Regions from separate parts of the Citrobacter enshiensis genome, predicted to be linked through region 2. Evidence: predicted binding sites of a transcription regulator. Region 2 holds the regulator's gene; each other region holds the start of a gene.
The links. Region 2 encodes PurR, which represses purine synthesis genes. Its sites were predicted from a motif close to CANGCAAACGTTTGCNTG; they were not measured.
Positions count from the first base shown of each region.

Region 1: a site for PurR is predicted at 1,824-1,841, ahead of gltS (sodium/glutamate symporter). Genes of this name have one in related genera too.
Region 3: a site for PurR is predicted at 4,503-4,520, ahead of purL (phosphoribosylformylglycinamidine synthase). Genes of this name have one in related genera too.
Region 4: a site for PurR is predicted at 3,740-3,757, ahead of pyrD (quinone-dependent dihydroorotate dehydrogenase). Genes of this name have one in related genera too.

Region 1 covers NZ_CP119862.1:63,573-71,568, forward strand. Annotated here, with positions in the region: gene P2W74_RS00305 (AsmA family protein) at 1-259, opposite strand, end outside; gene xanP (xanthine/proton symporter XanP) at 381-1,772, opposite strand; gene gltS (sodium/glutamate symporter) at 1,999-3,204, shown strand; gene recG (ATP-dependent DNA helicase RecG) at 3,246-5,327, opposite strand; gene trmH (tRNA (guanosine(18)-2'-O)-methyltransferase TrmH) at 5,328-6,140, opposite strand; gene spoT (bifunctional GTP diphosphokinase/guanosine-3',5'-bis pyrophosphate 3'-pyrophosphohydrolase) at 6,145-7,996, opposite strand, start outside.
Region 2 covers NZ_CP119862.1:2,614,043-2,622,038, reverse strand. Annotated here, with positions in the region: gene punC (purine nucleoside transporter PunC) at 1-1,193, opposite strand, end outside; gene punR (DNA-binding transcriptional activator PunR) at 1,306-2,238, shown strand; gene purR (HTH-type transcriptional repressor PurR) at 2,235-3,260, opposite strand; gene cydH (cytochrome bd-I oxidase subunit CydH) at 3,557-3,646, shown strand; gene P2W74_RS12785 (MFS transporter) at 3,813-4,979, shown strand; gene sodB (superoxide dismutase [Fe]) at 5,033-5,614, opposite strand; gene P2W74_RS12775 (C40 family peptidase) at 5,742-6,572, opposite strand; gene grxD (monothiol glutaredoxin 4) at 6,911-7,258, shown strand; gene rnt (ribonuclease T) at 7,331-7,978, opposite strand.
Region 3 covers NZ_CP119862.1:1,238,923-1,246,918, reverse strand. Annotated here, with positions in the region: gene purL (phosphoribosylformylglycinamidine synthase) at 541-4,428, opposite strand; gene mltF (membrane-bound lytic murein transglycosylase MltF) at 4,685-6,232, shown strand; gene tadA (tRNA adenosine(34) deaminase TadA) at 6,241-6,744, opposite strand; gene yfhb (phosphatidylglycerophosphatase C) at 6,800-7,435, opposite strand; partial or broken gene P2W74_RS06075 (PTS transporter subunit EIIC) at 7,466-7,552, opposite strand; gene murQ (N-acetylmuramic acid 6-phosphate etherase) at 7,615-7,996, opposite strand, start outside.
Region 4 covers NZ_CP119862.1:3,040,113-3,048,108, reverse strand. Annotated here, with positions in the region: gene ssuB (aliphatic sulfonates ABC transporter ATP-binding protein) at 1-114, opposite strand, end outside; gene ssuC (aliphatic sulfonate ABC transporter permease SsuC) at 111-902, opposite strand; gene ssuD (FMNH2-dependent alkanesulfonate monooxygenase) at 914-2,059, opposite strand; gene P2W74_RS14785 (sulfonate ABC transporter substrate-binding protein) at 2,056-3,030, opposite strand; gene ssuE (NADPH-dependent FMN reductase) at 3,023-3,598, opposite strand; gene pyrD (quinone-dependent dihydroorotate dehydrogenase) at 3,853-4,863, shown strand; gene zapC (cell division protein ZapC) at 5,030-5,572, shown strand; gene P2W74_RS14765 (YcbX family protein) at 5,569-6,678, opposite strand; gene rlmKL (bifunctional 23S rRNA (guanine(2069)-N(7))-methyltransferase RlmK/23S rRNA (guanine(2445)-N(2))-methyltransferase RlmL) at 6,776-7,996, shown strand, end outside.

The sequences.
Region 1 (7,996 bases), 2.4 Mb from region 2:
GTCCGATATCCACGGTTTTTGCGACTAACGTGGCAGGCTGACCATCCCGGCCAAAGGTGACGTTCTCCAGCAGGATGTGGGAAGGGGAGGAAAAACGGTGATCCATCGCATCAAAGGCCACGTGGTAGCCGCTATTTTCAGAGATCCAGTTGCTGACGCGTTCTGCTCCCCAGCGGGTTTGCAGCAGAAAATAGAGCACAATAACCGCCACCAAAAAGGCGATCAGCACGTAGATAAGCAGCTTTCCAATAAATTTCATGGTCTTCCATCCCGCGAAGTGCACATAACTGAGTTATGCACGATTTAGGCGTAATCCTCAAGGCGGGAATAGTGAAAGAGCGTTTCTGTGGCGGCGATTGTCGATCGCCGCCACATTCCGCTTACGGCTTTTCTGGCGGGAAAATCAGGTTCAGAACGATTGCGGTGATACCGCCTGCGGCAATCCCGGAGGAGAGCAGGTTTTTCACCCAGTCCGGCGCGAACTGCAGGATCAGCGGCTGTTGGGAAACGCCCAGACCTACCGCCAGCGACAGGGCGATAATCAGGATAGCGCGACGGTTTAACGGCTCACGCGACACGATACGCACCCCGGAGGCGGCGATAGTACCGAACATCACGAGAGTCGCACCGCCGAGCACGGGTTCTGGAATGTGTTGTACAAAACCGCTCACTGCCGGGAACAGGCCCAGGACAATCAGCATCAACGCGACAACAAAGCCAACATAGCGGCTGGCAACGCCCGTCAATTGGATCACACCGTTGTTTTGACCGAAGCAGGAGTTCGGGAAGGTGTTAAACACCGCAGAGACAAACGAGTTCAGGCCGTTAGCCAGCACTCCGCCTTTCAGACGCTTCATATACAGAGGCCCGGAAACGGGTTGCTCAGAAACATCGGAGGTGGCGGTAATATCGCCAATGGTTTCCAGTGAGGTGATCATAAAGACCAGCATCAGCGGCAGCAGAAGATTCCAGTCAATGCCCAGCCCGTAATACAGCGGCGTTGGCACCATGATGACATCCTGGGTGGTCGGGGCGGTATTTTCCGGCAGCATGCCCATAAACCATGCCAGCGCGTAGCCTGCGGCCATGGCGATCACCAGCGAAGCAACCCGCAGGTAAGGGTTACGCTGACGGTTAAGCAGAATGATCAATGCCAGAACGACGCCCGCCAGCAGCAGGTTTTTCGGTGAGCCGAAGGTGTTGTCGTTCATCGCGGCATAACCACCGCCGATGGACGTCAGGCCGACCTGAATCAGCGACAGGCCGATAATCATGACCACCACGCCGGAAACCAGCGGGGTAATGATACGACGCGCCAGATGCAGTACGCGGGAGAGTACCATTTCGGTGCAGCTTGCCAGCATCAGTGTACCGAACAGCGCCGCCATCATGGTGGGAACATCTGCGCCCCCGGTTTTCAGCGCCGTGCCGCCCATAATCAGCGGGGCGACAAAGTTGAAACTTGTTCCCTGAATCGAGAGCAACCCTGAGCCTACCGGACCCCATGCTTTAATTTGAATGATAGAGGCCACACCGGAGGCGAACAGCGACATGCTGATAATGTGTTGAGTATCCTGGGCCGGTAAACCGAGCGCCTGGCAGATTAACAGCGCGGGCGTGATGACTGCGACGAACATTGCCAGCAGGTGCTGAGACGCGGCAAAAAGAGTTTGAGGAAGCGGCGGACAATCTTCAAGACGGTAAATCAGTTCGCTGTTTTGAGTCTGCGCAATCGGTTGCGCATTTTCTGACTCGACAGTGTTAACAGACATCAGAGGCAATCCCGTAGTGTAAAAGCGGGCATTTTATCTGACCTGGTGGCAAAAGCAAACGTTTGCTAATCGTTATTCTTAATATTTAAAACAGATAAAATCACCTTTTTATATAACTTTTGTACCTTTTCTGATTAAAATCCATGCCGATTACTCGTTAAGAGCTGAGAAATGACCGAGGAATACATCGTTCGCGAGGAGCGATGCGTACTTAAAGGAGCTTAATATGTTTCATCTCGATACTTTATCGACACTTGTTGCAGCAACGCTGACGTTGCTGCTGGGACGCAAGCTGGTCCAGTCTGTCTCCTTTCTGAAGAAATACACCATTCCTGAACCGGTTGCCGGTGGATTGCTGGTGGCAATCGCTCTACTGGTGCTGAAAAAGAGCATGGGCTGGGAAATGGATTTTGATATGAGCCTGAAAGACCCGCTGATGCTGGCGTTCTTTGCCACCATTGGCCTGAACGCTAACATTGCCAGCCTGCGTGCGGGTGGCCGTGTCGTCGGCATCTTCCTGATCGTGGTGGTGGGTTTACTGGTGATGCAAAACGCCATCGGCATCGGTATGGCCAGCCTGTTGGGGCTGGATCCGTTGATGGGGCTGATCGCGGGTTCAATTACGCTTTCGGGCGGACACGGCACTGGGGCGGCATGGAGCAAGCTGTTCATCGAACGCTATGGCTTCACCAATGCGACGGAAGTGGCAATGGCATGCGCAACCTTTGGTCTGGTGCTGGGTGGGCTGATCGGCGGACCAGTGGCGCGTTACCTGGTGAAGCACTCCACCACGCCAGACGGTATGCCAGACGATCAGGAAGTGCCGACAGCGTTTGAGAAACCGGACGTTGGGCGCATGATCACCTCACTGGTGCTGATCGAAACCATTGCGCTTATCGCGATTTGTCTGACCGTCGGCAAAGTGGTTGCCCAGATGTTGGTGGGAACCGTGCTGGAACTGCCGACATTCGTCTGCGTACTGTTCGTCGGCGTGATCCTCAGTAACGGACTGGCGCTAGCGGGCTTTTATCGCGTGTTTGAGCGGGCGGTTTCGGTGCTGGGTAACGTGAGTCTCTCACTGTTCCTGGCGATGGCGCTGATGAGCCTGAAGCTGTGGGAACTGGCCTCGCTGGCGTTGCCGATGCTGGCGATTCTTGTGGTGCAGACCATCTTCATGGCGCTGTACGCCGTGTTTGTGACCTGGCGCATGATGGGTAAAAACTACGATGCCGCTGTACTGGCTGCCGGGCACTGTGGTTTTGGTCTTGGCGCTACGCCGACGGCGATAGCCAATATGCAGGCAATTACCGAGCGCTTTGGTCCGTCGCATATGGCGTTTCTGGTGGTGCCGATGGTGGGGGCGTTCTTCATCGACATCGTCAACGCGCTGGTGATTAAGCTGTACCTGTTGTTGCCGATTTTTGCGCAATAAGGACAATGCGGCGGTGTGAAAACCGCCGCGCTGTTTTAGCTTCAGGCGTTGGAGTAACGTTCGGTTTCCGGCATCCAGCGCTCGATCAACGCCGTAGCCTGTTGTGGATAACGTTCGTGAATATGGCGCGCAATGCGCTGAACTTCCGGAATAATGGCCTGATCGCGCAGTAAATCCGCCACTTTAAATTCAGCGCTTCCCGTCTGACGGGTTCCCAACAATTCGCCGGGTCCGCGGATCTCCAGGTCTTTTTGCGCAATCACAAAACCGTCGTTGCTGTCGCGCAGAACCTGCAGGCGTGTCTGCGCCGTTTTTGACAGGGGAGATTTGTAGAGCAGGACGCAGTGCGAGGCCACTGCGCCGCGACCGACGCGTCCGCGCAGCTGGTGCAATTGCGCAAGACCCAGACGCTCCGGGTTTTCAATAATCATCAGGCTGGCGTTGGGAACATCCACCCCCACTTCAATGACGGTGGTAGCAACCAGAAGATGAAGATCGCCCTGCTTAAAGGCAGCCATGATCGCCTGCTTCTCGGCGGGTTTCATTCTCCCGTGCACCAGACCAATGTTCAGCTCAGGCAGGGCAAGTTTCAGTTCTTCACTTGTGGCTTCCGCCGCCTGCGCTTCTAACAGATCCGACTCTTCAATCAGCGTACAAACCCAGTAAGCCTGGCGTCCTTCGTGGGTACATGCGTTACGCACCCGGTCAATAATATCGCTGCGGCGGGTATCCGGAATGGCGACAGTGGTGACCGGCGTGCGGCCCGGCGGCAGTTCGTCGATCACCGAGGTGTCGAGATCGGCATACGCTGTCATCGCCAGAGTGCGTGGAATCGGTGTCGCGGTCATGATCAACTGATGCGGGTGGAACCCTTGTTGCTGACCTTTCTCCCACAGCGCCAGGCGCTGATGTACGCCAAAACGGTGCTGTTCGTCGATGATCACTAACGCAAGGCCGTTAAACTGCACCTGTTCCTGGAAAATGGCGTGAGTACCGACCACCATTTGTACCTGACCGCTGGCGATGGCGTCCTGTTGCGCAAGACGCGCTTTGCCTTTTTGTTTACCGGCCAGCCAGCCCACTTCAATGCCGAGCGGGGCAAACCAGTGGCGGAAGTTATTGGCGTGTTGTTCCGCGAGCAGTTCGGTCGGGGCCATCATCGCCACCTGTTTGCCGTGGGCAATCGCCCGCAGCGCGGCGAGTGCCGCAACCAGCGTTTTACCGGAGCCGACATCACCCTGCACTAGGCGCATCATTGGCACATCCAGCGCCATGTCGCGTTCGATTTCCGCCACCACACGCGTTTGCGCCCCAGTCGGTTTAAAGGGCAGTGAATCAAGAAAACGATTTTTGAGTTCGCCTTGCGCACTGAGCGACAGCGCGTGATATCGCTGCGCTCCGGCACGCAGCGCCAGCATACTCAGGTTATGCGCCAGTAATTCTTCCAGGATCAGCCGCCGCTGCGCCGGGTGTTGCCCGGTTTCCAGGTCGCTGAGCTGGAGCGATGGCGGCGGACGGTGCAGTGTGCGTAATGCCTCCGGCAGACTCATCATGCCCTGTAGAAGCTCTGGCGGTAACAGTTCGGCAATGGCGCAGGTATCAAGTAAATCCAGCGCCTGATCGGTGAGTTTGCGCAGCGTTGCCTGTTTTATCCCTTCGGTGGTCGGGTAAACGGGGGTGAGCGTCTCCTGCAACTCCGGCGTGCTGAGATCGCCCTGAACGCGGTATTCCGGGTGGAACATTTCTGCCCCGTATTTTCCGCGCTTTGCTTCTCCGTAGGCCAGTACGCGGCGACCTGTCGCCAGGCTGTTTTTCATTGCCGCACTGAAATTGAAAAAACGCATGGTGAGGATGCCAGAGCCGTCGCTGATCTGACAGGTCATCATCCGGCGCCCGCCGAATGTGATGTTGCAGTTCAGCACTTCTCCTTCTACGGTGGCGTAAACGCCCGGCAGCAGTTCGCCTATCGGATAGAGATGGGTACGATCTTCATAACGCAGTGGAAGGTGCAGGAGGAGATCCTGTACGGTATGCAGGCCAATTTTCGCCAGTTTGCTGCTTTGTGCTGCGCCAACGCCCGTTAGTGAACTGAGCGGAACAGCATCTAACAGGCGCCCTTTCATTTACGCTTCATCCTTCCCGCCGCCTCTTTGTTGGCTGCATTCACTTACTCCGGTCACATCGTTTTCTATGCTCCTGGAGATTCGTTCATTTGCCGCCTTGATGCAACGTGAATGATTTTGCCTAATATTGGAAGCCTGCATGGTGGCCCACCATGCGGCATCGGCTTCAATTTCGCCTTGTGCATTCACATGGGGGTAAGGCAGGCCTTTGCGTTTAGCCACGTTCGCCAGTACCGGATAACCGCCTTCAAACAGCAGACGCTGCTGCTCGTCTTCCGGCAACATACTGTTCTCACGCCGATACATGCCCGCGTTTTGCCGCTGGCGCTGTGCTTCGTAGAGAATCAGAGCCGAAGCGACGGAGACGTTAAGTGACTGCACCATGCCAATCATCGGGATGATAATGTCCTGATCCGCAAGGTCTAATGCTTCTTGGGTGATGCCGGTTTTCTCTTGCCCCATCAGAATACAGGTCGGGCGGGTGTAATCAATTTCGCGGAAATCGACGGCTTTATCTGAAAGGTGAGTGGCCAGAATCTGCATGTCCTGGCTTTTCAGGTGGGAGACGGCGTCACTAATGGTGCGGTGAGTCTTCACCTGCACCCAGCTGTTGCTTCCCGCCGCCGAAGAGGCCATGGTGCGCATACGGCTACCCGGCCAAACGGCGTGGACTTCATGTACGCCAACGGCATCTGCGGTACGGATAATCGCAGAAACGTTATGAGGTTTATGGACCTGCTCCATGCAGACGGTCAGATCAGGCTGACGCCTGGCGAGCATCTCGCAGATACGCGCATAACGCTGTGCATTCATAAGGCTAGTTTCGGTTACGGGTGACTTTTATCACGTCCGGCATCACGCGGATTTTGCGCATGATATTCGCCAGATGCACACGATCGCGTGCGGTGAGACGAATAAAGGCGCTATAGACGCGACCATCTTTCTCTTCAGTATTCAAACTTTGAATATTGGAGGTGGTAGTGTTGATTGCCGCAGTCAGGTTTGCCAGCGCACCCTGGTGGTTAAACATGTCCACCTTGATTTCAGCGATGAACTCCTGCTCCGTCTCTTTATCCCATTCGACAGCCATAAACTTTTCTGGCTCTTTCTGGTAACCACGGATGTTACGGCAGGACTCATGGTGAATAACCAGACCTTTTCCGGGGCTGACGTGAGCGATAATCGGGTCGCCGGGAATCGGGCGGCAGCATTTGGCGAAGGTGATCAGCACGCCATCCGCACCTTTGATCGGCAGATGTCCGTGGCTGGAGTGCGCTTGTGCGGTTGCCGAAGCATCACCTTGCTGAAGATTCTTCGCCACCACGACGCTCATGGCGTTACCCAGACCGATTTCCGCCAGCAGATCGTCCAGCGTCGCGAGCTTCATGCGCTCAATTTCGCGCTGGATGCTTTCCTGCGGAATTTCAGCCAGTTTACGGCTGCCGCCTAAGGCATGATTCAGCAAGCGACGGCCGAGGCTGACGGAATCGTCGCGCTTGAGATTCTTCAGTAACTGGCGAATTTTGGCACGCGCTTTCGAGCTGACGACAAAGTTGAGCCAGGCGGCATTAGGACGTGCGCCAGGTGCGGTAATGATCTCAACCGTCTGGCCGCTGGAAAGCGACTGCGATAGCGGATAAGGCTGGCGGTCGACGCGCGCGCCGACGCAGGCATGACCGATATCGGTATGTACCGCGTAAGCAAAGTCGACAGGTGTGGCACCGGCAGGCAGTTCGACAATTCGCCCTTCCGGTGTGAAAACGTAAATCTCATCCGGGAAGAGATCGGATTTAACGCTCTCGATAAATTCAAACGAGCTACCGGCGCTCTGTTGCAGTTCCAGCAGACTCTGCATCCAGCGCTGGGCGCGGATTTGTGCGGTGGTGCTGGTCTCGCCGTGCTCTTTATAAGCCCAGTGCGCCGCAACCCCCATCTCTGCCATCTGGTCCATGTCTTCAGTACGGATTTGTACTTCCACTGGAACGCCATGTGGGCCGATCATCGAGGTGTGCAAAGACTGATAGCCGTTCGCTTTTGGAATGGCGATATAGTCTTTCACGCGCCCTGGACGCGGCTTATAGAGGCTGTGCATCTGGCCAAGCACGCGATAGCAGGTGTCGGAGTCATGGACGATAACGCGGAAAGCGTAGATGTCCATGATCGAGTGAAAACGCTGCTCTTTGAGCACCATTTTGCAGTAGATAGAGTACAGATGTTTTTCGCGACCGCTAACGCGACACGGAATTCCCGCTTCCTGTAAACGCCCTTCAATTTCAGAGAGGATTTTTTGGATCATCTCTTTACGGTTGCCGCGCGCGGCTTTCACCACCTCTTTAATCACCCGGTAGCGGTTTGGGTACAACGCTTCAAAACCCAGCTCTTCCAGCTCAGTTTTGATGTGGTGGATACCTAAACGGTGCGCCAGAGGGCTGTAGATTTCGAGGGTTTCACGGGCGATGCGGCGACGTTTGTCCGGGCGTAATGAGCCCAGCGTGCGCATGTTATGGGTTCGGTCAGCGAGTTTGATGAGAATGACGCGGATATCCTGCACCATCGCCATAATCATCTTGCGAAAGTTTTCGGCCTGCGCCTCTTTCTTATCGCGGAACTTGAGTTTATCAAGTTTCGACACCCCTTCTACCAGTTCAGCAACGCTTTTACCAAAAAGC
Region 2 (7,996 bases):
TTGTGCGCCATCTCAGAGTGGGAGGTGTGATGCGTTGACTCACTCGCCTGCAACTGCATCCAATACCCTAATCCTGCGAGAGCGACCGTTGATAACATGACGCTGGTGGTGGTCAGCAACGGTGTGCTGATTAACCAGGAGACAACCAGACTGGCCAGGAAACAGAGACCCAACTGCAGCGTGTTCTGCAATGCTGCGGCACGCCCGGTGGCTTGTGGGAATGGACGCAATGCCTGAGCCACAACAATAGGGTAGATCGCGCCGTTGGCAATAGCCATGACACAGAAGGGGATCAGAATTTCGGTCAGCGAGACATGGTGAATAAAACTGGTCGCCCAGGTGGCGATGACGCTCAATGCGAAGATGACCAATAACCAGGGTAACAGTTGTTGTCCCTGCCATTTTTGTAACGCCGCACGGCAACCGTAGCCACCGATCAGGAAGGCGATGGTTTGCGGAACATAACTGAGACCAATCACTGCGGGGCTATAACCCATTTCGTTAAGGATGAACGGCGAACCGGTTAACCATGCGAAGAAGCTTGCGGAACAGGCAGCGTAAATCAGCACGTTCCCGCGATAGGCTTTCGAACGCAGCAGGGTGGTGAACGTCAGTTTATCCTGGCTATCGTCACGTGCTTTTGCGGTGGGTTTTAAACGCAGGGCGGGCAACATCAGGATCAGCGTAATCACAAACAGCGTGGCGAAAATGGCCTGCCAGGAAAAATGCGCGAGGATCCAGCTACCTAACAGCGGCGCAAGCGCAGGCGACAACCCGACCAATGGCATGATGGTGGCAAAAATACGGTTAACTTTTTGCGACGGGTAGTAATCCGTCACCAGTGCCTGCCAGACAACCGCAGCAGCACACACGCCAATGGCCTGGATAAAGCGCAGAACCAGCAAGCCCGTTGCACTTTCTACCCACAGCATACCCAGACTTCCCAGGGCGAAGATCGACAAGCCGACCAATAATATGGGCTTACGACCGTAGCGATCGGACAGCGGACCCCAGGCGAGTTGTGCGATGGCGAATCCGGCTAAGAACAGGCTCAGACTGGCGCTGACGGCAGAGGCCGGTGTTTGCAAATCGGCCTGAATTGCAGCAAATGCAGGTAAGTACATATCTGTTGCCAGAAAACCCAGTACGCTGAGACCCGCCAGCCAGACTAAAAAACCTTTTCCCGGTTGCATATTACATTCTCTTTTTTATCAGTAAGACATTGCCGCAGAGTGTAGGGAGTGAAATTCCCGTTGTGAAACGCTAATATTTGTCTACTGAATTCAAATTTTTTGTAGGCAGAATATGTGGTCAGAATATTCCCTTGAAGTTGTTGATGCTGTCGCGCGCAATGGCAGCTTCAGTTCCGCCGCCCAGGAGCTGCATCGCGTGCCTTCTGCAGTGAGCTACACCGTACGTCAACTGGAAGAGTGGCTGGCGGTGCCCTTGTTTGAACGACGCCATCGGGATGTGGAATTGACGCCTGCCGGTGCCTGGTTTTTAAAAGAAGGCCGCTCTGTTATCAAAAAAATGCAGATCACCCGCCAGCAGTGCCAACAGATTGCGAACGGTTGGCGAGGGCAACTGCCTATCGCGGTAGACAATATTGTGCGGCCAGAACGCACCCGGCAGATGATTGTCGATTTCTACCGCCACTTTGATGACGTTGAGCTGGTCGTTTCTCAGGAGGTGTTCAACGGCGTCTGGGATGCGCTTTCCGACGGACGCGTGGAACTGGCTATTGGTGCGACGCAGGCGATCCCCGTAGGGGGGCGCTATACCTTTCGCGATATGGGAATGTTGAGCTGGAGCTGCGTGGTGGCAAGTCATCATCCCCTGGCGGCGATGCCCGGTCCCTTGAGTGATGATACGTTGCGCAACTGGCCGTCGCTGGTCCGTGAAGACACGTCACGGACACTGCCTAAACGCATAACCTGGCTGCTGGACAACCAAAAGCGCGTGATCGTACCGGATTGGGAGTCGTCAGCAACCTGTCTTTCCGCCGGGTTATGCGTCGGTATGGTGCCCACGCATTTTGCAAAACCGTGGCTCGACAGTGGCAAATGGGTTGCGTTAACCCTGGAGAATCCGTTCCCGGATGCGGCATGTTGCCTGACCTGGCAGCAAAATGATACGTCGCCCGCCTTAGCCTGGTTGCTGGAGTATTTAGGCGACAGTGAAACGCTGAACAAAGAGTGGCTGCGAGAACCTGAAGAGGTTCCCGCAGAGGAGGCTTAACGACGATAGTCGCGGAACGGACCATCAGCAACCGAACGACGTTCGATCAGGCGCGGATGGACTTCAATGGACTGCGACTCTTCACGCTTATTCACGATACGGTCTAACAGCATATTAAAGGCCGTTTCGCCAAGTGAGTCTTTAGGCTGGTGAATGGTGGTCAGTGCGGGTGTGAAATAGCGCGCGTTACGCACATTGTCATAACCGATCACCGAAATATCCTGCGGTACCCGCAAGCCCATTTCATCGGCAGCACAGAGCGCCCCCATTGCCATGATGTCGCCACCGCAAAATACCGCGGTCGGGCGATGGGACTGAGAGAGGATCTGCTGCATTGCACGATAACCTGACTCGGGTTCAAAATCGCCCTGCACAATCCAGTCTTCCGGGACTTTTATCAGTGCTTCGTCCATCGCCTTCATAAAGCCCGCCAGGCGGCCAGCGCCGGTGTTGCGCTCCATCGGGCCGGGAATGGCGCCGATTTCACGATGACCGCGCTCCACCAGATAACGACCGGCCATATAACCGCCTTCGAAAGCGTTATCAATGACCGTATCGGTAAAGTCGGCTTTCGCTTCGCCCCAATCCATCACCACCATCGGAATATGGCGATACTCTTCAAGCATGGAAAGCAGAGACTCCGGATATTCCGAACACATGACCAGCAGGCCATCCACACGCTTTTGCGCCATCATGGAAAGATAGGCCCGCTGTTTTTCGAGATTATTCCAGGCATTGCCAAGGATCAGGGTATAGCCTTTCTGGAAGCAGTTCTTCTCAACGGCTTCAATAATCTCAGCAAAATAAGCGGCTTCACTGCTGGTTGCCAGCAGGCCGATAGATTTGGTGTGGTTCACCTTCAGGCTGCGGGCGACCGCACTCGGGGAGTAGTGCAGTTCTTTGATGGCAGCCCAGACGGCATTACGTGTCTCTTCTGCGACAAAACGCGTTTTGTTAATTACATGTGATACGGTTGTAGTGGAAACGTTTGCTCGCTTCGCTACATCTTTAATTGTTGCCATTACATTTCACTCCAGACCATATCCAAACTCCTGAAAATACTGTAGGTAAACGTTTGCCTTTACACACCCTTATCGCAACATCAGGGTTGCGGCACGCCGGGAAAACGACACGAAACGTCAGGAGGGGGTCAATGGCCGGTACGCTAATCAAGTAAGCGTGGAATTTTGTCTGATCTTGACGAAAAGGGGAAGAGTTAAAAGTGGTTATCAATATAAATCCTGGGAGATTTTTACATCCAAGTGTGTAAAAATGCGCAATATCACTTTTTGTGTGGAAATAAAAAGGAGCAAATTTGATGAGCACCGATCTGAAGTTTTCGTTAATAACCACTCTTATTGTTCTGGGTCTGATCGTAGCGGGTGGTCTGACCGCAGCACTGCACTGATTTACCGTGAGGGAGCGTGCTCTCCCTCATTTCGTTGCCCCTTCATTGTTACTAAATCGGCAAAAGTCTTTTGCCATTCTGTTAACTTTATTCTTTTTGTGATTGATGTCATGCTTTTGGCTCTTATCGGGTGTCGCTTCGCGGCACGGTGCAGCGGAGTCGATGTATGAAAATTAATTACCCCTTACTGGCGCTTGCGATTGGCGCATTCGGTATTGGGACCACGGAATTCTCTCCGATGGGCCTGTTGCCCGTCATTGCTCATGGCGTGAACGTCTCCATTCCCGCCGCCGGGATGCTCATCAGCGCTTATGCGGTGGGGGTGATGGTGGGCGCGCCGTTAATGACCCTGTTGCTGTCGCACCGCGCTCGTCGTAATGCGCTGATTTTTCTGATGGCCATTTTTACGCTGGGCAACGTCCTGTCGGCCATTGCGCCGGATTACACCACCTTAATGTTATCGCGCATTTTGACCAGCCTTAATCACGGTGCCTTTTTCGGGTTGGGTTCGGTCGTGGCGGCAAGTGTGGTGCCAAAACATAAGCAGGCCAGCGCCGTGGCGACAATGTTTATGGGGTTAACCATTGCGAACATTGGCGGCGTGCCTGCTGCCACATGGCTTGGGGAAACCATTGGCTGGCGGATGTCCTTTTTAGCGACCGCAGGGCTGGGTGTGATTGCCATGCTCAGTTTGTTCTTCTCTCTGCCGAAAGGCGGTGCAGGGGAACGGCCGGACGTGCGTAAAGAACTGGCTGTCTTGTTACGCCCGCAGGTGCTTTCTGCACTGCTCACCACCGTACTGGGCGCAGGGGCCATGTTTACCCTCTACACCTATATTTCACCCGTTCTGCAAAACATCGCTCATGCCACGCCGGCCTTCGTGACCGCGATGTTAGTGCTGATCGGCGTTGGATTCTCGATCGGCAACTATTTAGGCGGCAAACTGGCCGATCGATCCGTCAACGGTACTCTGAAAGGTTTCTTACTGCTGCTGGTGGTTATCATGCTGGCCATTCCTTTCCTTGCACGCAATGATCTGGGCGCTGCGTTCAGTATGGTGGTGTGGGGGGCGGCGACATTTGCCGTCGTTCCGCCTTTGCAGATGCGCGTGATGCGTGTTGCCAGTGAAGCGCCGGGGTTGTCCTCGTCGGTGAATATCGGGGCCTTTAACCTTGGCAATGCGTTAGGCGCGGCGGCAGGCGGGGCAGTGATTTCTGGCGGTCTGGGGTATAGCTTTGTTCCGGTGATGGGAGCTATCGTGGCAGGGCTGGCGTTATTGCTGGTCTTTGTTTCAGCGAGAAGGCAGCCTGAAACGGCATATGTCGCCAACTGATCGAGTGAGTTAAAAATAAAAACGCAGAAGGGATACCTTCTGCGTTGTCTTATTTACGCCGCGAAGTTCTTCGCAACGAATTCCCAGTTTACCAGCGCCCAGAAATGCTCCAGGTAGCCAGGACGGGCATTACGGTAGTCGATGTAGTACGCATGTTCCCACACGTCAACGGTCATCAGCGGCGTGGCATCCGTGGTTAACGGGGTGCCTGCGTTGGACGTAGAAACGATAGCCAGTTTGCCATCAGCCCCTTTCACCAACCAGGTCCAGCCGGAACCGAAGTTTTTAATCGCAGCATCGGTGAATTGCGCTTTGAATTCAGCAAAGCTACCGAAGGACGCAGCGATAGCGTCAGCCAGTTTACCGGTTGGTTCGCCGCCCGCGTTCGGGGCCAGGCAGTTCCAGTAGAACGTGTGGTTCCAGACCTGTGCTGCGTTATTGAATACGCCACCTTCTGAACTACGGACGATCTCTTCCAGTGATTTACCTTCAAAGGCGGTACCTTTGATCAGGTTATTGAGATTCGTCACATAGGTTTGATGATGTTTGCCGTAGTGATATTCCAGCGTTTCAGCGGAAATGTGTGGTGCCAGCGCGTCTTTGGCATACGGTAATGCAGGTAATTCGAACGACATTGCTTCTCTCCTTATTATTAATATTGAGTACGTACAATAGCCCTAAAGTACGTAAGGATAGGGTAGCAAATTGAAAGGTGATGCAAAAGAAGAACTTACCCTGTTGCGTAAACAACAGGGTAAGGGATTAACGAATGGTTTTTGGCGTCATGACGCGGCGGGCGCCGACATAGTGGCGTTGCCAGTAATCTTCGCTTAATGAGGTGATCTGAATTTCCTGCCCTGAACGGGGGGACTGGATAAATTTGCCGTTGCCGACGTACACGCCGACGTGATCCGCCGTACCGCGCCCCTGGGTCCGGAAGAAGACCAGATCGCCATTTTTCAGTTCATCACGCTCAATCGGTGAGGCGTCGCGGAGGTGGTACATTTCATTTGCCGTACGCGGAATACGGAATTTCACCAGATCTTTATAGGCGTACCAGACCAGGCCGCTGCAATCAAAACCGGTACGTGGCGACGTGCCGCCCCAGTGATACGGTTTGCCAATCTGATTCATCAACGTGGACATCGCCGTTTTGGTCGCTTTCTGAACTCTGACCTTATGCGCATCGGCAAGCGAAGCTGGTGCGGTCTCTTTCACCTTCACACAATGGGGCTTGCGGCCTTTGCGCGGCGTGCATTTTTCGCTCCAGGTGACGGCTGCAGTTTTTGCTGTCGTGGAGGAGATGCGGCGATGTGCGTTTTTGGTGGTTTTCGCTGGCGTGGTCGTGTGCTTTTTGGACGAAGAGGCGGTTTTTACGCTGGTTTTGTTAACGGTTTTTTTGACGGTTTTCTGACTGGTTTTGGTTGTTTTTTTACTGGCCGTCGCGTTCTTATGTTTATCTGCCGTTTTCGTTACGTGAGAAACAGCAGGCGTCTCCCTGGTTTGCCGGGAAGCATTAGCCGGGGATGTTAAAGAGAGTGTGGAAAAAAGCAAAGCACAGAGCGTGATCGAAATTCGGTTTATCCGCGCCACTGAGCAGTCCTCTGGTTAATGGCAGGCCGGTATCATGCCTGCGTGTGATTTACAAAACTTGTCGATTCTAATCCATAAAAGCACAGAAAGTTAATCGCTTTTATCATCTAAAACCTCATTTCTTAAGCGACTGCAAAAAAAATCAACAGCTCGTACTAAAAATGGTCAACGATGAGTCCATGACGTGTCGTTTTAAAGGATAAGGAATATAGAGAATGCAACTTATCGCGTCAGGGGATAAAATAGTAAAGAGTAATGAAAATGTTATTTTCCGTTGCCAGCCTGACCCGCTACAATGTCAGACTACTGCCGTAAAAGAAGTTAAAGGAAGCGAGACAATGAGCACCACTATCGAAAAAATCCAGCGCCAGATCGCTGAAAACCCGATTCTCCTGTACATGAAAGGTTCTCCAAAACTGCCTAGCTGCGGTTTCTCCGCCCAGGCGGTCCAGGCGCTGTCTGCCTGTGGTGAGCGTTTTGCCTATGTTGATATCCTGCAGAACCCGGATATTCGCGCGGAATTACCGAAATATGCAAACTGGCCAACCTTCCCGCAACTGTGGGTCGATGGTGAACTGGTTGGCGGCTGTGATATTTTGATCGAAATGTATCAGCGCGGTGAGTTGCAGCAACTGATTAAAGAAACTGCGGCGAAATACAAAACCGAAGAACCTGATGCTGAGTAATCAGCGGAAATAAAAAAAAGCGACCATTCGTTGGTCGCTTTTTTTATGGGCTCGCACGCCTGATAAAAACGATTAAGCGTCTTCCGGCAGCGGTAGTGGCCACCCGCCAAGGCGTTTCCAGCGGTTCACAATTTCGCAAAACAGGATGGCGGTGCGTTCGGTGTCATAGAGGGCGGAGTGCGCCTGGGTACCATCAAACTCCATACCTGCCGCCAGACAGGCTTTTGACAACACGGTTTGCCCCAGCGCCAGACCGCTGAGTGCCGCAGTATCGAAGGTCACGAAGGGATGAAACGGATTACGCTTCAACGATGCACGTTCCGCTGCCGCCATCATAAAGCTGTGATCGAAGGTGGCGTTGTGGGCAACCATGATGGCCCGGTTGCAACCGCTATCTTTGATACCTTTGCGCACCATTTTGAAGATCGCGTGCAACGCGTCGTACTCGCTGACGGCACCGCGCAGCGGATTCGACGGATCGATGCCGTTAAAGGCGAGCGCCTCAGGCTGCAAGTTTGCCCCTTCAAACGGTTCGACATGGAAATGCAGCGTCGTGTCCGGCATCAACCAGCCGTGTTCATCCATTTTCAATGTGATGGCGGCGATCTCAAGCAGCGCATCGGTTTTGGCGTTAAACCCAGCCGTTTCGACATCGATTACGACAGGATAAAAACCACGAAAACGGTCACACAGACCGGAAAGTTGAGCGTTATCGGACATCAGGGTCTCTTAATACAG
Region 3 (7,996 bases), 1.4 Mb from region 2:
GAAGGATGCTAACTGAGGGAAACCTCAGATACAACAAAGCCGGGCTTAACCCGGCTTTGTTATGGAATAAGGCGGTGCCTAACTCGACGTTTCGCCCGATGGTTGATAAAGCAGTGCTATTATCAGATGTTGGACGGCAGGCACCTTGTTGTGCGTCATTCGAAGTTTATGTAGCACGTCCCGAAGGGGCTGACATAAGAAGGTGAATGAGCCACTGCTTAGCATTATGCAGAAACCATGCCAATAGTTAAAGCATTATATTAACATCATGATTTTATTTAACTTTACGACAAAAAAGCAGCAAAGCCAAAGTGAGTAAGATTTCGCCATTGTGTCGTCAAAAAGAGACAGCCAATCTCAAACTCAGCACACTCTATAAAAATCAATCAATTAAACGTCTCCTTTTGGAGACACTGCGATCTGGCATTTGTCGCGGAACCACGACAAAAAAGCGTCCACGGTTGGCTATTTCGGTTTATCCGGCCTGCCGTTTAGCGGGCCCGGTAAGCATCATGCTACCGGGCCTCTCGCAGATGTTGATTAACCTAACTGCTTACGCGCGTTACGGAAGATGCGCATCCATGGGCTATCTTCCCCCCAGTTCTCCGGGTGCCAGGAGTTGCTCACCGTGCGGAAAACGCGCTCCGGATGCGGCATCATGATGGTGACGCGGCCGTTTTCAGTGGTCACCGCCGTAATCCCGTTCGGCGAGCCGTTCGGGTTCGCCGGGTAGGTCTCGGTCACTTTGCCGAAGTTATCGACATAGCGCAGCGCCACCAGCCCCTTGCTCTCAAGCTGAGCCAGATGCGTATGGTCACGCACTTCCACACGCCCTTCCCCATGAGAAACCGCAATCGGCATCTGTGAGCCAACCATTCCCTGCAGTAACAGGGATGGGCTTTGGGTCACTTCCACCAGACTAAAGCGCGCTTCAAAACGGTCGGAATGGTTACGCACAAAGCGCGGCCACAGGTCGCTGCCCGGGATCAACTCACGCAGATTGGACATCATCTGGCAGCCATTACACACGCCAAGCGCCAGCGTTTGCGGACGGTGGAAGAAGGTTTCGAACACATCACGCACGCGGTTGTTAAAGAGGATCGATTTCGCCCAACCTTCACCCGCCCCCAGCACGTCACCGTAAGAGAAGCCGCCACACGCCACCAGCGCCTGGAAGTCATCAAGGCCCGTGCGCCCCGCCAGCAGGTCACTCATGTGTACATCGATTGCATCAAAGCCCGCACGGTGGAAGGCGGCAGCCATTTCCACATGCGAGTTGACGCCCTGCTCGCGCAGCACCGCAACTTTTGGACGCGCACCGGTCGCGATATATGGCGCAGCGATATCTTCGCTGATATCAAACGACAGCTTCACGTTAAGGCCAGGATCGGCATCATTGGTTTTCGCATTATGTTCCTGATCGGCACATTCAGGGTTGTCACGCAGACGCTGCATTTGCCACGTGGTTTCAGCCCACCAGGTACGCAATGTGGTACGGCTTTCGCTGAAGACAACCTGACCCTCCGCTTCGATAACAAAACGGTCACCGGAAACGGCCTGACCTAACGCGTGAACGCAGTCGCCAAGACCATGTTGTGCCAACACTGCTTCGACGGCCTGACGATCCGCCGCACGAACCTGAATGACAGCCCCCAGCTCTTCGTTAAACAGCGCGGCCAGACGATCGTCGCCCAGAGCAGCGATATCCGCCTGAATGCCACAGTGACCGGTAAAGGCCATCTCAGCCAGCGTCACCAACAAACCGCCATCAGAACGGTCATGGTAAGCCAGCAGTTTGCGCTGCGCCACCAGCGCCTGCATCGCATCATAGAAGCCTTTCAGCTGTGCGACGTCACGCACGTCTGCCGGTTTGTCGCCAAGCTGACGGTAAACCTGCGCCAGCGCAGTTGCGCCCAGTGCGTTGTGCCCTTTGCCAAGGTCAATCAGCAACAGCACGTTGTCTTCCGTGGAGAGCTGCGGTGTGATGGTGTGACGAACATCTTCCACGCGGGCAAACGCGGTGATCACCAGCGATAATGGCGAGGTCATTTCACGCTGCTCGTTGCCTTCCTGCCAGCGGGTTTTCATCGACATTGAGTCTTTGCCCACCGGAATGGTCAGACCCAATGCCGGACAGAGTTCTTCACCCACCGCTTTTACGGCCTCATACAAGCCAGCGTCTTCGCCCGGGTGGCCTGCTGCCGCCATCCAGTTTGCAGACAGTTTGATACGTTTGATATCACCAATCTGCGTCGCCGCAATGTTGGTGAGCGCTTCCCCAACCGCCAGACGGGCGGAAGCAGAGAAATCCAGCAGCGCGACCGGCGCACGCTCGCCAAGCGACATGGCTTCGCCGTAGTAGCTGTCCAGGCTGGCGGTGGTTACCGCACAGTTCGCCACCGGAACCTGCCACGGGCCAACCATCTGATCGCGCGCCACCATGCCGGTGACGGTGCGGTCGCCGATGGTGACGAGGAACGTTTTTTCCGCCACGGCAGGTAAATGCAGGACGCGGTTGACCGCATCGGCAACGGTAATATCACGACGATCCAGCGCGTCGCCTTTTGCTTGCAGCCGCTGCACATCGCGGGTCATTTTCGGCGTTTTGCCCAACAGGACATCCAGCGGCAGATCGATAGGCTGATTATCGAAATGACGGTCATTCATCGAAAGATGCTGTTCTTCGGTCGCCTCACCGATCACAGCGTACGGCGCACGCTCGCGCTTGCAGAGCGCATCAAACAGCGGCAACTGATCGGCAGCAACCGCCAGAACATAACGTTCCTGCGATTCGTTACACCAGATTTCCAGCGGACTCATACCTGGCTCATCGCTGAGAATGTCACGCAGTTCAAATTTGCCGCCGCGCCCACCGTCGCTCACCAGTTCCGGCATCGCGTTAGAGAGACCGCCCGCGCCAACGTCGTGGATAAACAGAATCGGGTTCGCGTCGCCCAACTGCCAGCAACGGTCGATAACCTCCTGGCAGCGGCGTTCCATTTCCGGGTTGTCGCGCTGGACGGAAGCAAAATCGAGATCGGCATCAGACTGGCCGGACGCCATGGAAGACGCCGCGCCGCCGCCGAGACCGATATTCATCGCCGGACCGCCGAGTACGATCAGCTTCGCGCCAACGACGATCTCGCCTTTCTGTACGTGATCGGCGCGGATATTGCCGATCCCGCCCGCCAGCATGATCGGTTTGTGATAGCCGCGTAGCTCTTCGCCGTTGTGGCTGTTCACTTTCTCTTCATACGTACGGAAGTAACCGTTCAGCGCCGGACGACCAAATTCGTTGTTAAATGCTGCGCCGCCCAGCGGGCCTTCGGTCATGATGTCCAGCGCGGTAACAATGCGCTCCGGCTTACCGAAATCTTCTTCCCACGGCTGTTCAAAGCCCGGAATACGCAGGTTAGAAACGGAGAAACCGACCAGACCGGCTTTCGGCTTCGCACCGCGCCCGGTCGCGCCTTCATCACGGATTTCACCGCCGGAGCCAGTCGCCGCACCCGGCCACGGCGAAATCGCCGTCGGGTGGTTATGGGTTTCTACTTTCATCAGGATGTGTGTAGGTTCCTGATGGAAGTCGTAACGACCCGTTTCATGGTCGGCAAAGTAGCGCCCCACTTCAGAACCTTCCATTACCGCCGCGTTATCTTTATAGGCAGAAAGCACGTGATCCGGCGTGGCCTCGAAGGTGTTTTTAATCATCTTGAACAGCGATTTCGGCTGTTGCTCGCCATCAATGATCCAGTCGGCGTTGAAAATCTTGTGACGGCAGTGTTCGGAGTTCGCCTGGGCGAACATATAAAGCTCAATGTCGTTTGGATTGCGGCCCAGGTTGCTGAAGGCAGTATGCAGATAATCAATTTCGTCATCCGCCAGCGCCAGGCCCAGACGCAGGTTAGCGTTAACCAATGCCTGACGACCTTCGCCCAGCACATCAACGCTGGCAACCGGTGCCGGTTGGTGGTGAACAAACAGTTTTTCTGCGTCGTTCAACGAGGAGAAAATCGTCTCCATCATGCGGTCGTGCAGTTCAGCGGCAACGCTTTGCCACTGCTCAGCGGTCAGTGGCTCAGCGTCAACGTACCAGGCAATGCCACGTTCCAGACGGCTCACCTGTTGCAGGCCGCAGTTGTGTGCAATATCCGTTGCTTTGGAAGACCAGGGAGAGATGGTGCCAGGACGAGGGGTAACCAACAGCAGTTTTCCCTCCGGGGTATGGCTGCGTAAGCTCGGGCCATACTTCAGCAAACGGGCAAGCTGCGCGTGCTCATCGTCGTTCAACGGGGCATTCAGGCAGGCAAAATGGACATACTCAGCGTAAATATTGTTGACCTGGAGGTTGGCAGCCTGAAAACGCGCCAGCAGTTTGTTAATACGGAATGCAGACAGTGCAGGCGAACCACGCAGAATTTCCATCATAAGTCTCTCGTCTTCTAAGCTTTCGGTGTGCCCAAGTGGGGAAACGGGCGCCATTATAAAGAATCTGGCGCGCTGACGAAACCGTTTGCGTCGAAATAAAATCACAGCCGTTTCTTATCATCCGATGCGACACTGATTCCGAATTAGTTGCCAACTGTCGTATTGTTGCGCAAAATGCCGCACATCAATGACTCACACTGGCTTTAATCACTACATTTTCAGGCTGAGAAAACGCACGATTCAGAGAATTAACTAATTGAAAAAATTAAAGATTAATTATCTGTTCATCGGCATACTGACGCTGCTGCTGGCAGCGGCCCTCTGGCCATCAATCCCCTGGTTCGGTAAAGCCGATAATCGTATCGCCGCCATTCAGGCGCGGGGAGAGCTGCGCGTCAGTACCATTGACTCACCGTTAACCTACTCAACCCTCAATGGAAAAAAGTTCGGTCTGGATTATGAACTGGCGCAGTTGTTCGCCAACTACTTAGGCGTAAAGCTGAAAATCACCGTGCGTCAGAACATCAGCCAGTTGTTTGACGATCTGGACAGCGGCGATGCCGACCTGCTGGCCGCAGGTCTGGTCTATAACAGCGAGCGCGTGAAAAACTACCAATCGGGTCCAACGTACTACTCTGTTTCTCAGCAGGTGGTCTATCGGGTCGGACAATACCGCCCGCGAACGCTTGCCACCGTGAATGAAAACCAGCTCACCATTGCGCCGGGTCATGTGGTCGTGAATCACTTACGCGCCCTGAAAGAGACGAAGTACCCCGAACTCAGTTGGAAAGTCGATGACAAAAAAGGCACAACGGAACTGATGGAAGCGGTGATCAGCGGCGAACTGGACTACACCATCGCAGACTCGGTGGCCATCAGCTTGTTCCAACGCGTACACCCTGAGCTGGCCGTTGCGCTGGATATCACCGACGAGCAGCCTGTCACCTGGTTCAGCCAACTGGATGATGACAATACGCTCTCGGCAGCCCTGCTCGATTTTTTTAACGCCATTAATGAAGACGGTTCTCTGGCGCGACTGGAAGAGAAATATTTGGGTCACGGCGGCGACTTTGATTATGTTGATACCCGCACCTTCTTACGCGCGGTGGATAGCGTGCTGCCGGAGCTGAAACCACTGTTTCAGAAGTATGCGCAGGAGATCGACTGGCGTTTACTGGCGGCTATCGCGTATCAGGAATCCCACTGGGATGCGCAGGCCACCTCGCCAACCGGCGTCCGCGGCATGATGATGCTCACCAGGAATACCGCCCAGAGTCTGGGGTTGACCGACAGGACCGACGCCGAACAGAGCATCAGCGGCGGCGCGCGGTATCTGCAGGATATGATGAGCAAAGTCCCTGATACCGTCCCCGAAGAAGAGCGTATCTGGTTTGCGCTCATCGCTTACAATATGGGCTATGCGCACATGCTCGACGCCCGGGCGTTAACGGTAAAAACCAAAGGGAATCCGGACAGTTGGTCCGATGTAAAGCAGCGCTTGCCGCTGCTCAGCCAGAAACCGTATTACAGTAAGTTGACCTATGGCTATGCGCGCGGGCATGAAGCTTACGCCTATGTGGAAAATATTCGCAAGTATCAAATAAGCCTGGTCGGTTATCTGCAGGAGAAAGAAAAACAGGCTGCAGCAACGATGAAACTGGCGCAGGACTACCCGGCGGTGTCTGCGGAGGAGTTTGGTAAAGAGAGGCTCTCCCTCTCCTCGTTTTTGTCTCAGTCGTCCTCGGCCTACCTGATGCCTTCGCCGACCTTACTGTTGCCGCCGAAGAAAAAAGCGGAAGACTAACGCGACGCTTATTCAGGCGTCGCCGATAACTTTCTCAGCGCTTTGATTTCCTGACGACGCATGCGGAAAAAATCGCTCAGCAGCGTCGCACATTCATCACGCAAGATGCCCTCGGTGATTTCCACCCGATGATTCATACCAGGGTGATGCAAGACATCCATCAGCGAGCCTGCCGCGCCTGTTTTTGCATCACGCGCGCCAAAAACCACCCGACCAATCCGACTGTGGACCATCGCGCCCGCACACATTACGCAAGGCTCCAGCGTGACGTACAGCGTGGTGTCCAGCAAACGGTAGTTTTGCAGCACCAGTCCCCCCTGTCGCAACGCCATAATTTCCGCATGCGCAGTAGGATCGTGATGACCGATCGGCCGATTCCACCCTTCGCCTATGACGCGATTGTTGTACACCAATACAGCACCCACCGGCACTTCGCGTTCGTCCCAGGCGCGCTTCGCCAGCGTCAACGCATGACGCATCCAGTATTCGTGGCTAAATTCGACTTCAGACAAAGGGAGACTCCAGTAATAAAAGCGGGCGCATTATACACAGACGCTCTGCTTTGCACTATTCCAGCTGCTGGAGCTCGCCGCGCGGTGTGACGCGCCAGCGATGCTGACAAAAGTAGAGTAACGGGTTGTCCTGCTTGCTGTCGCTGTATCCACTATACAGACGTAGCGGCGTGCCAATCTGCCGCTCAAGTTGCGCGACTTTTTCGTGCCCCAGGCAACGCAGGGGCAATACCCAGCCACCGTAGCCTCGCTGGATCTGACTGGCGATCAGGTTAACGCGCGGCAGCCATGGCGTATCAAAATAGACCTGCTCGACCAGCGACTGCGGAGAGCCGGTGATAAGCCAGATATCGGCGTCAGAACTCAACAAATAGGTTGTGAGACGTTCCTGCACAATCGGAAACGCGGTGACGTTATCCCGAAACCAACGCACAAAGTCAGCCTGACGCGCTTTCAGGCGCGCTTCGCTGTGGCCGAAGGTACATCCCCACAACAGAAGACTCATGGGCCAGCGAGCAGCCCGCCCTTTTATCGCCAACGCAATCGCAATGATCGGCAGTAAAGGCAGCACGAGCAGCACATTCAGCGGCTGGCGACGCAACAGATAACGCAGGAAACTGCCAAACATATCCTGCTGGTGTAACGTACCATCCAAATCAAAAAATACGACACGACGCTCGTGGCTGGTCAAACCCTGCTCCTCTGGTTCGTTGAACTCCGGCTACCTGGTCAGCAAAAACCCGGCGACAACTGCTATTAAATAGCCTAACAGATAGAACATCACTTTTCCGGCAACAATCGTTAATGCACACAGTCGTGTCACATCAAAGATGAACAGCTCGCTCCCCCGTCGCTGCCATGCTCGTCTTTTTAGTTTTCCAATGCTGCCCGTAAAAATCCCTGGTGAGCCGACAGTTTTTCTCTGGCGGCTGCCGCGTCCAGTCCGGAGAGCGCCATCAGAATGGCCGGTTTAACCTCAAAATCAGTTTGTTTCAGTAGCGCTTGTGCTTCTTCTCGCGTAATCCCTGTCGCTTCCACCACCATGCGACACGCCCTGTCGATCAGCTTGACGTTGGTGGCCTTCATATCGACCATCAGGTTTTGGTATACCTTGCCGAATTTCACCATTGCGCCAGTGGAGATCATATTGAGCACCAGCTTTTGCGCAGTACCTGATTTCAGTCGCGTTGACCCCGTCAGCGCCTCAGGGCCGACCACCGGCGAAATCGCAATGTCCGCCTCACGCGCGATC
Region 4 (7,996 bases), 430 kb from region 2:
CTGGCCTGCCGGAATATGCAGATCCAACTGATTGAGCACGGTATTGCTGGCGTACCGTTTGGTGACCGTATTGAGCAGCAGCGGCGTACCCTGATTCAGACGTGCGGTATTCATACGGTTGCCTCCTTCACGTAATATGCCGGGTTCCAGCGTAGCCAGCTGCGCTCAAGCCACTGTGCGCTAACATCGGCGAGTTTACCGAGCAGGGCATAGAGAATAATGGCGACTACGACCACATCCGTTTGCAGAAATTCGCGGGCATTCATCGCCAGGTAGCCAATCCCGGAGTTAGCCGAAATCGTTTCGGCTACAATCAGTGTCAGCCACATCAGCCCAAGCGCAAAACGTACGCCAACCATAATCGAGGGGAGGGCGCCGGGCAGGATCACGTGGATAAACAGCGGGAAACCGGACAGGCCGTAACTGCGCGCCATCTCCACTAATTCGCGATCGATATTGCGGATCCCGTGCCAGGTGTTGATATACAAAGGAAACAGTGTCCCCAACGCGACCAGAAAGATCTTCGCGGACTCATCAATACCGAACCACAGGATAACGAGTGGGATCAGCGCCAGATGCGGTACGTTACGCAGCATCTGAATTGAGGTATCGAGCAGACGTTCCCCCCAGCGTGAAAGACCGCTGATAAGCCCCAGCGTCAGGCCAATCGATCCGCCGATCGAGAAGCCGATCAGCGCGCGCCAGGAGCTAATAGCCAAATGCTGCCACAGCTCACCACTGACGGAGAGTGTCCAGAACGCTTCAACCACGCCCTCCGGTGAAGGAAATATGCGACCGGAGAGCCAGCCAATTGAAGATGCAAGCTGCCAGAGTGCAACGATGCCCACCGGTAAAAACCAGGGGGCAACGCGCAGTAACCCTTTGTGTGTTCGCGTTGCCATCGATGTACTCCTTAGCTTTGCGCGACGTTACGCGGGATAAATTCGTTGGCTACCGCTTCGCCCTGCTGAAGCAGTGGCTGCGGTTGCGGAATTTCCGGTATCGCGATATCAAGATGAGGGAACAGCAGCTCACCCACTTTGTACGCCTCTTCGAGATGCGGATAACCGGAGAGGACAAAGCTGTCGATACCGAGCGCCGCATACTCATTAATACGTGCCGCCACCGTTGGGCCATCTCCTACCAGCGCGGTTCCCGCACCGCCACGTACCAGCCCGACGCCTGCCCACAGATTTGGGCTGATCTCCAGCTTGTCCCGCTTGCCGTTATGCAGCGCTGCCATTCGATGCTGACCGACGGAGTCGGTTCTGGCGAAAGCCGCCTGCGCTTTGGCAATGGTGTCATCATCCAGATGCGCAATCAGCCGATCCGCAGCCTGCCAGGCTTCGTCATTGGTTTCGCGAACAATCACATGCAAACGAATACCAAAACGGATCTTGCGCCCGCGCGCTGCGGCTTTGGCGCGTACCTGTTCGATCTTCTCTCTCACCAACTCCGGCGGTTCGCCCCAGGTGAGATAAAGATCCACCTGTTCGGCGGCCAGATCCTGTGCCACGTCGGAAGAGCCGCCAAAGTAGAGGGGAGGGTGCGGCTGCTGTATCGGCGGGAAGAACAGTTTTGCCCCGCGAACGTGAATATGTTTACCGTGAAAATCGACGGTTTCACCCTGCAATAACCGCCGCCAGACCTGAGTAAATTCAGAAGAAGCGGCATAGCGTTCGCTGTGATCGAGGAAAACGCCGTCGCCTGCCAACTCTTGCGGATCGCTGCCGGTGACCAAATTAAAGAGCGCGCGACCATTGGAGAGCCTGTCGAGCGTCGCGGCCTGGCGTGCGGCGACCGTGGGTGACGTCACGCTGGGGCGTAGCGCCACGAGGAACTTAAGCCGTTGCGTTACCGGGATCATTGACGCTGCAACCAGCCACGCATCTTCGCAGGAGCGCCCGGTGGGGATCAGCACGCCGGTAAAGCCCAGGCGGTCCGCGGTTTGCGCGATTTGCTGCAGATAACCGTGAGTAACCGGGCGCGAACCTTCTTCTGTTCCCAGATAGTGCCCGTCACCGTGTGTAGGTAAAAACCAGAACATATTCAAACTCATAATTTTGCTCCTTCCTGCTGAGTGGCGTGCCAGATGCGGTCGCGAATATCGATTTTTTTCGGTACCAGACGGTTGTCGTAAAACAGATCGGCGGTTTGTTGCTGCAGTGCGGCAACCGTGGCATCAACCGGCGCTATTGTGGTTGGGGGGCGATGGTCCAGATAGCTGGCGATCACCGGCGCGGGCAATCCCATCGTTTTGGCAAGCAGCGCAATACTTTGTTCGCGTTGGCTAAGCGTCAGCGCATCGGCCTGACTGAAGGTGTTGAGCACGCCCTGAATAAAGGCGCCATTTTTTTCAGCATACGGGCGCGCCGCCAGATAGAACGACCCGGTTTGTTTTAAGTCAGAGCCGTCCTTCAGTACGCGCACGCCGCCTTGCAGAAGTGCTGCTGAATAGTAGGGATCCCAGATAGCCCAGGCATCGACGTTACCCTGCTGGAAGGCCGCACGGGCGTCCGCCGGGGTCAGAAAGGTCGGTTGAATATCGGTAAATTTTAACCCTGCCTGCTGCAAAGCCCGGAGCAGCAGGTTATGTGAACTGGAACCTTTCTGGAAAGCGACCTTGCGCCCTTTTAGATCTGCCACGCTTTTAATCGGGCTGTTTTCAGGCACCAGAATCACTTCAGCCTTCGGTTTAGGCGGTTCGACGCCGACATACACCAGGTCCGCGCCGGCAGCCTGCGCGAAGATCGGTGGGATATCGCCAGTGCTGCCCAGATCGATACTGCCGACATTCAGCGCTTCAAGCATCTGTGGTCCTGCCGGGAATTCTATCCAGGAGATTTTCGTTTGCGGATAGCGTGTTTCCAGAAGTTGGTGGCTTTTTGCCAGCACCATACTGATGCTGCCTTTCTGATAACCGATACGCAGCGTCTCTGGCGCGGAGGTCGCTGCGTGAGACAGGGCTGAAAGTGACAGTAAACCAGCCAGCGCCAGCCAGGGGGAATGACGTTTGAAGAGATTAAGCATGGGCGATCCCCTGCGATGAGTGAAAGGTGGGAACTTGTACATCCCGACGATGCAGCGCGTGCCAAAACGTCTCGAGCGCGGTGTCCAGGCGCAGTTGTAGGTTCGGGGTGAAGTGTGGTTTATGCTGATAATCAATAACCTGAGAGTCATCAGCAAACACGCCATGCAGAATTTCCTGCGCTTTAAGCGCGCTTAATACCGGCTTGAGCGCATAGTCAACAGCCAGTAAATGCGCGACAGTGCCGCCGGTGGCGAGAGGCAAAACCACTTTCCCGTCGAGCGCCCGCTCAGGCAGCAGGTCAAGCAACGTTTTTAACGCCCCGGAATAGGCCGCTTTATAAACGGGCGTGGCGACAATCAGCCCATCGGCCTCTTTTAACTGGGCGACGAGGGTTTTCAGCGCGGGGCTGTCGAATCGCGCATATAAAAGATCTTCAGGCGCAAAGTTGTGGAGGTTCCAGTGGCAGACCTCGACATCCAGCGCACTGAGTTTTTCACGGGCATATTCCAGTAACGCACTGGAACGTGAGGGAAAACGCGGACTTCCCGCCAGAGTGATGATGCGCATATTCTTAATCTCTCCTTATAACCAATTAGTTTCTTTTTACTAACATTGATAACAATTTGTGCAGTCTGACAGAGAGATTTTGTGAATCGAAATGATTTATCCGGCAGAGAAAATCTGAAAAACGCATAATTACGTGGGGAGGAAGAAAACGATTGCGTGGACATCGTCATTTATTGCCGCAGGTCAATTCCCTTTTGGTTCAACATCGCACATAATACGCCCCCGGTTTGCACACCGGGAATCCAGGAGAGTTCATGTACTACCCCTTCGTTCGTAAAGCCCTTTTTCAGCTCGATCCAGAGCGCGCTCATGAATTAACATTTCAACAATTACGCCGTATCACAGGGACACCGCTGGAAGCGTTTGTGCGCCAGAAAGTGCCAGCAAAGCCTGTTACCTGTATGGGGCTGACGTTTAAGAACCCGCTTGGTCTGGCAGCAGGTCTGGATAAAGATGGGGAGTGCATTGATGCGCTGGGCGCAATGGGGTTTGGCTCGATAGAGATAGGCACCGTGACGCCACGCCCTCAGCCTGGCAACGATAAACCCCGCCTTTTCCGCCTGGTCGATGCGGAAGGGTTGATCAACAGAATGGGCTTCAATAACCACGGCGTTGATAACCTGGTGGAGAACGTTAAAAAATCGCATTTTGACGGCATCCTGGGGATTAATATCGGTAAAAATAAAGATACGCCGGTAGAGCAGGGTAAAGATGACTATCTGATTTGTATGGAAAAAATCTATGCTTATGCCGGTTATATCGCGATCAATATCTCTTCACCAAATACCCCAGGATTACGCACGCTGCAATACGGCGATGCGCTGGACGATTTATTGACGGCAATTAAAAATAAACAAAACGATCTGCAGGCGATCCATCAAAAATATGTGCCGGTGGCAGTAAAGATCGCACCGGATCTTTCCGAAGAAGAACTGATTCAGGTTGCCGACAGTTTAGTCCGTCATAATATTGATGGTGTTATTGCCACCAATACAACGTTGGATCGTTCTCTGGTTCAGGGAATGAAAAACTGTGACCAAATGGGTGGTTTGAGTGGACGACCGCTGCAATTAAAAAGTACAGAAATTATTCGACGTCTGTCGCAGGAATTAAACGGACAGTTACCGATTATTGGTGTCGGTGGCATTGACTCCGTGATTGCGGCGCGTGAAAAAATGGCGGCCGGCGCCTCGCTGGTGCAAATTTATTCTGGCTTTATTTTTAAAGGTCCGCCGCTGATTAAAGAAATCGTTACCCATCTCTAACCTTTTCCCTTAATCGGACAACCAGGGCTTTATTTCCAGCCCTGGTTGTTTTATATTCCTTCACTGTTGCTTATTTATACATTTTGGTCTTTTCTTATTAAGGCAATAAACGAAGCGGCAATCAGGACAATGTTGCAACAGGATGTTAAGCCCAGGAGATAAACGAATGCGAATTAAACCTGACGATAACTGGCGCTGGTATTATGATGAAGAGCATGACCGAATGATGCTCGATCTGGCCAATGGCATGTTATTTCGCTCGCGTTTTGCTCGCAAAATGCTCACCCCTGATGCTTTTTCACCCGCCGGTTTTTGCGTTGAAGATGCCGCGCTTTATTTTTCTTTTGAAGAAAAATGCCGCGACCTCGAATTATCTAAAGAACAAAAAGCGGAACTGGTGCTTAATGCGCTGGTGGCTATCCGTTATCTCAAACCCCAGATGCCAAAAAGCTGGCACTTTGTTGCGCATGCAGAAAACTGGTCGCCCGTCTGTGGCGATGCGGCCTGCGTTTACTTGAGCGACACAGAAGAGCAGGTGAATTTACTGGTGGTGGAACCGGGTGAGAATGCAGCGCTTTGCCTGCTTGCTCAGCCTGGCGTGGTGGTTGCGGGACGAACGATGCAACTGGGCGATGCAATAAAGATCATGAATGACAGACTGAAACCGCAAGCCATTATTGACAGTTTCAGCCTTGAACAAGCCGTTTAACTTTCCAGTCTGAGCGCCGTTTTCGGTACACAACTACAGCAAAGAATGGTGCCATCCTCGCCTATCGCTGATTTTTTCAGCGGGTTGACTTCGCCTTCCAGCAACCGTACACGACAGCAACCGCAAATACCCGCCCGGCACGAATAGGGAACCCGAATCCCCTGGTTTTCCAGTTGTTCTAACAACACCTGTTGGTTGTTGCCACGAAAAGCCTGTCCATGCCAGTCGATATTCACCGCCGCATCAGGGTGTTGCTCTGCGGCTACGGTATCGTCAGATGCCGCGGCACCATATTTTTTTGCGGGCCCCGTAGCCAGTATTTCGACCTCATCACCTGTGCGGATCACGCCGCTGTTGCGCGCAATCAGATTCTGACCGAAATCGACATCGCCATTATCCAGCGCCGTGCGGAAACGCTGCAATGTGGCTAACGGTTCGCCAGAGGGATGTTTTTGACCTTTTTCCGGGCTGACGGTGGTGAAAATACAGCGGCTGCACGGCTTTGCAACGTCAAAAATAACGTCGCCAATGCGGATCACTTTCCAGGTGTCCTCTTCCCAGGCGGCGGCACCGCTCACCACCAGGTTAGGGCGAAACTGTTCCATTTTCACGCTGGCAGGGCAGCGCTGTTGTAAATCACGCAGAGAGGCTTCACTGGCCAGCAGGTACGGGAAGCCATCAGCGAAGGAGAGCGGCACGCTGCTGTGTTGTTTTACGCGACGCGTCAGGTTCGGCCCGACCCACCGTAATTGCACCTCGCGGGAGAAGAAACCACTCAGCCACCGATTGACAGCATCGGGTGCGATGCGGGCGGTAAAATGGTTCCCCCAGACTTCAGTTGGGGCATCTTGTTCGGCGAAATCAGCGAATCGGACCAGCGCGCTGCTACCGTCCGGGGCCGTAAGATGCAGTCCGTCGTGCAGCGGGGAAGGGGTAAAACGAACCATTTGCGGAAACTGGCGGGCAGTGATGAAGGTGCCATCGGGTTCAGTGATCATAAAAATACGATCAAACGCCAGACCACTGGCGTCGGCCAGCGCGTGTGTCAGGCCAATGCCGCGCATTGATTTAACCGGATGAACAAAAAGTCTGGTTAGCGTCACCACTGTACAGCCCTCAAATGAAAATAAGCCCTCAACTTTATGACATACAGCCCATATTAGCTATAATGCGCAGCAATTTTCCCCGAGTAAAAGTGACGATATGAATTCTCTGTTTGCCAGTACGGCCCGTGGGCTGGAAGAGCTGTTAAAAACTGAACTGGAAAACCTGGGCGCTGAAGAGTGCCAGGTCGTTCAGGGTGGTGTCCATTTTAAGGGCGACACACGGCTTGTTTACCAGAGCCTGATGTGGAGCCGTCTGGCCTCTCGCATCATATTGCCGATGGGGGAATGCAAGGTCTATAGCGATCTGGACTTGTATCTCGGTGTTCAGGCAATCGACTGGACAGAGATTTTTAATCCAGGCGCCACGTTTGCTGTGCACTTCAGCGGCCTGAATGACACCATCCGTAACAGCCAGTACGGCGCAATGAAAGTGAAGGATGCCATTGTGGACGCCTTCACCCGCAAGAACCTGCCGCGCCCGAATGTGGATCGTGAATCCCCGGATTTACGTATCAATGTCTGGCTGAACAAAGACACTGCCAGTATTGCCCTTGATCTGAGCGGCGACGGTCTGCATCAGCGTGGGTATCGCGATCGTACCGGTCAGGCACCAATTAAAGAAACGCTGGCGGCGGCGATTGTGATGCGTTCTGGCTGGCAGCCGGGCACGCCACTGCTCGACCCGATGTGCGGTTCGGGTACGCTGTTAATTGAAGCGGCAATGTGGGCGACCGATCGCGCCCCTGGGTTACACCGTGGATACTGGGGCTTCAGCGGTTGGGCGCAGCATGATGAGGCAGTCTGGCAGGAAGTAAAAGCGGAAGCGCAGGTTCGTGCCCGCAAAGGCCTGGCCGACTACAGCTCGCGCTTTTACGGTTCAGACAGCGATGCTCGCGTAATTGAGCGTGCGCGCAGTAACGCCCGCCGTGCAGGCATCGGCGATCTCATCACCTTCGAAGTAAAAGACGTTGCACAGCTGAGCAATCCGCTGCCCGAGGGGCCGCACGGGACGGTTATCAGTAACCCGCCGTACGGTGAACGTCTGGACAGCGAGCCAGCGCTTATTGCGTTGCATAGCCTGCTGGGCCGTAACATGAAAAACCACTTCGGCGGTTGGAATTTGTCGTTGTTCAGCGCTTCTCCGGATTTGCTCAGCAGCCTGCAATTGCGTGCCGATAAACAATTCAAGGCCAAAAACGGTCCGCTGGATTGCGTGCAGAAAAACTACCACGTCGCAGAGACCACCTCCGAAAGTAAACCGGCCACGGTGGCGGAAGATTATGCTAACCGACTGCGTAAGAATCTCAAGAAGCTGGAG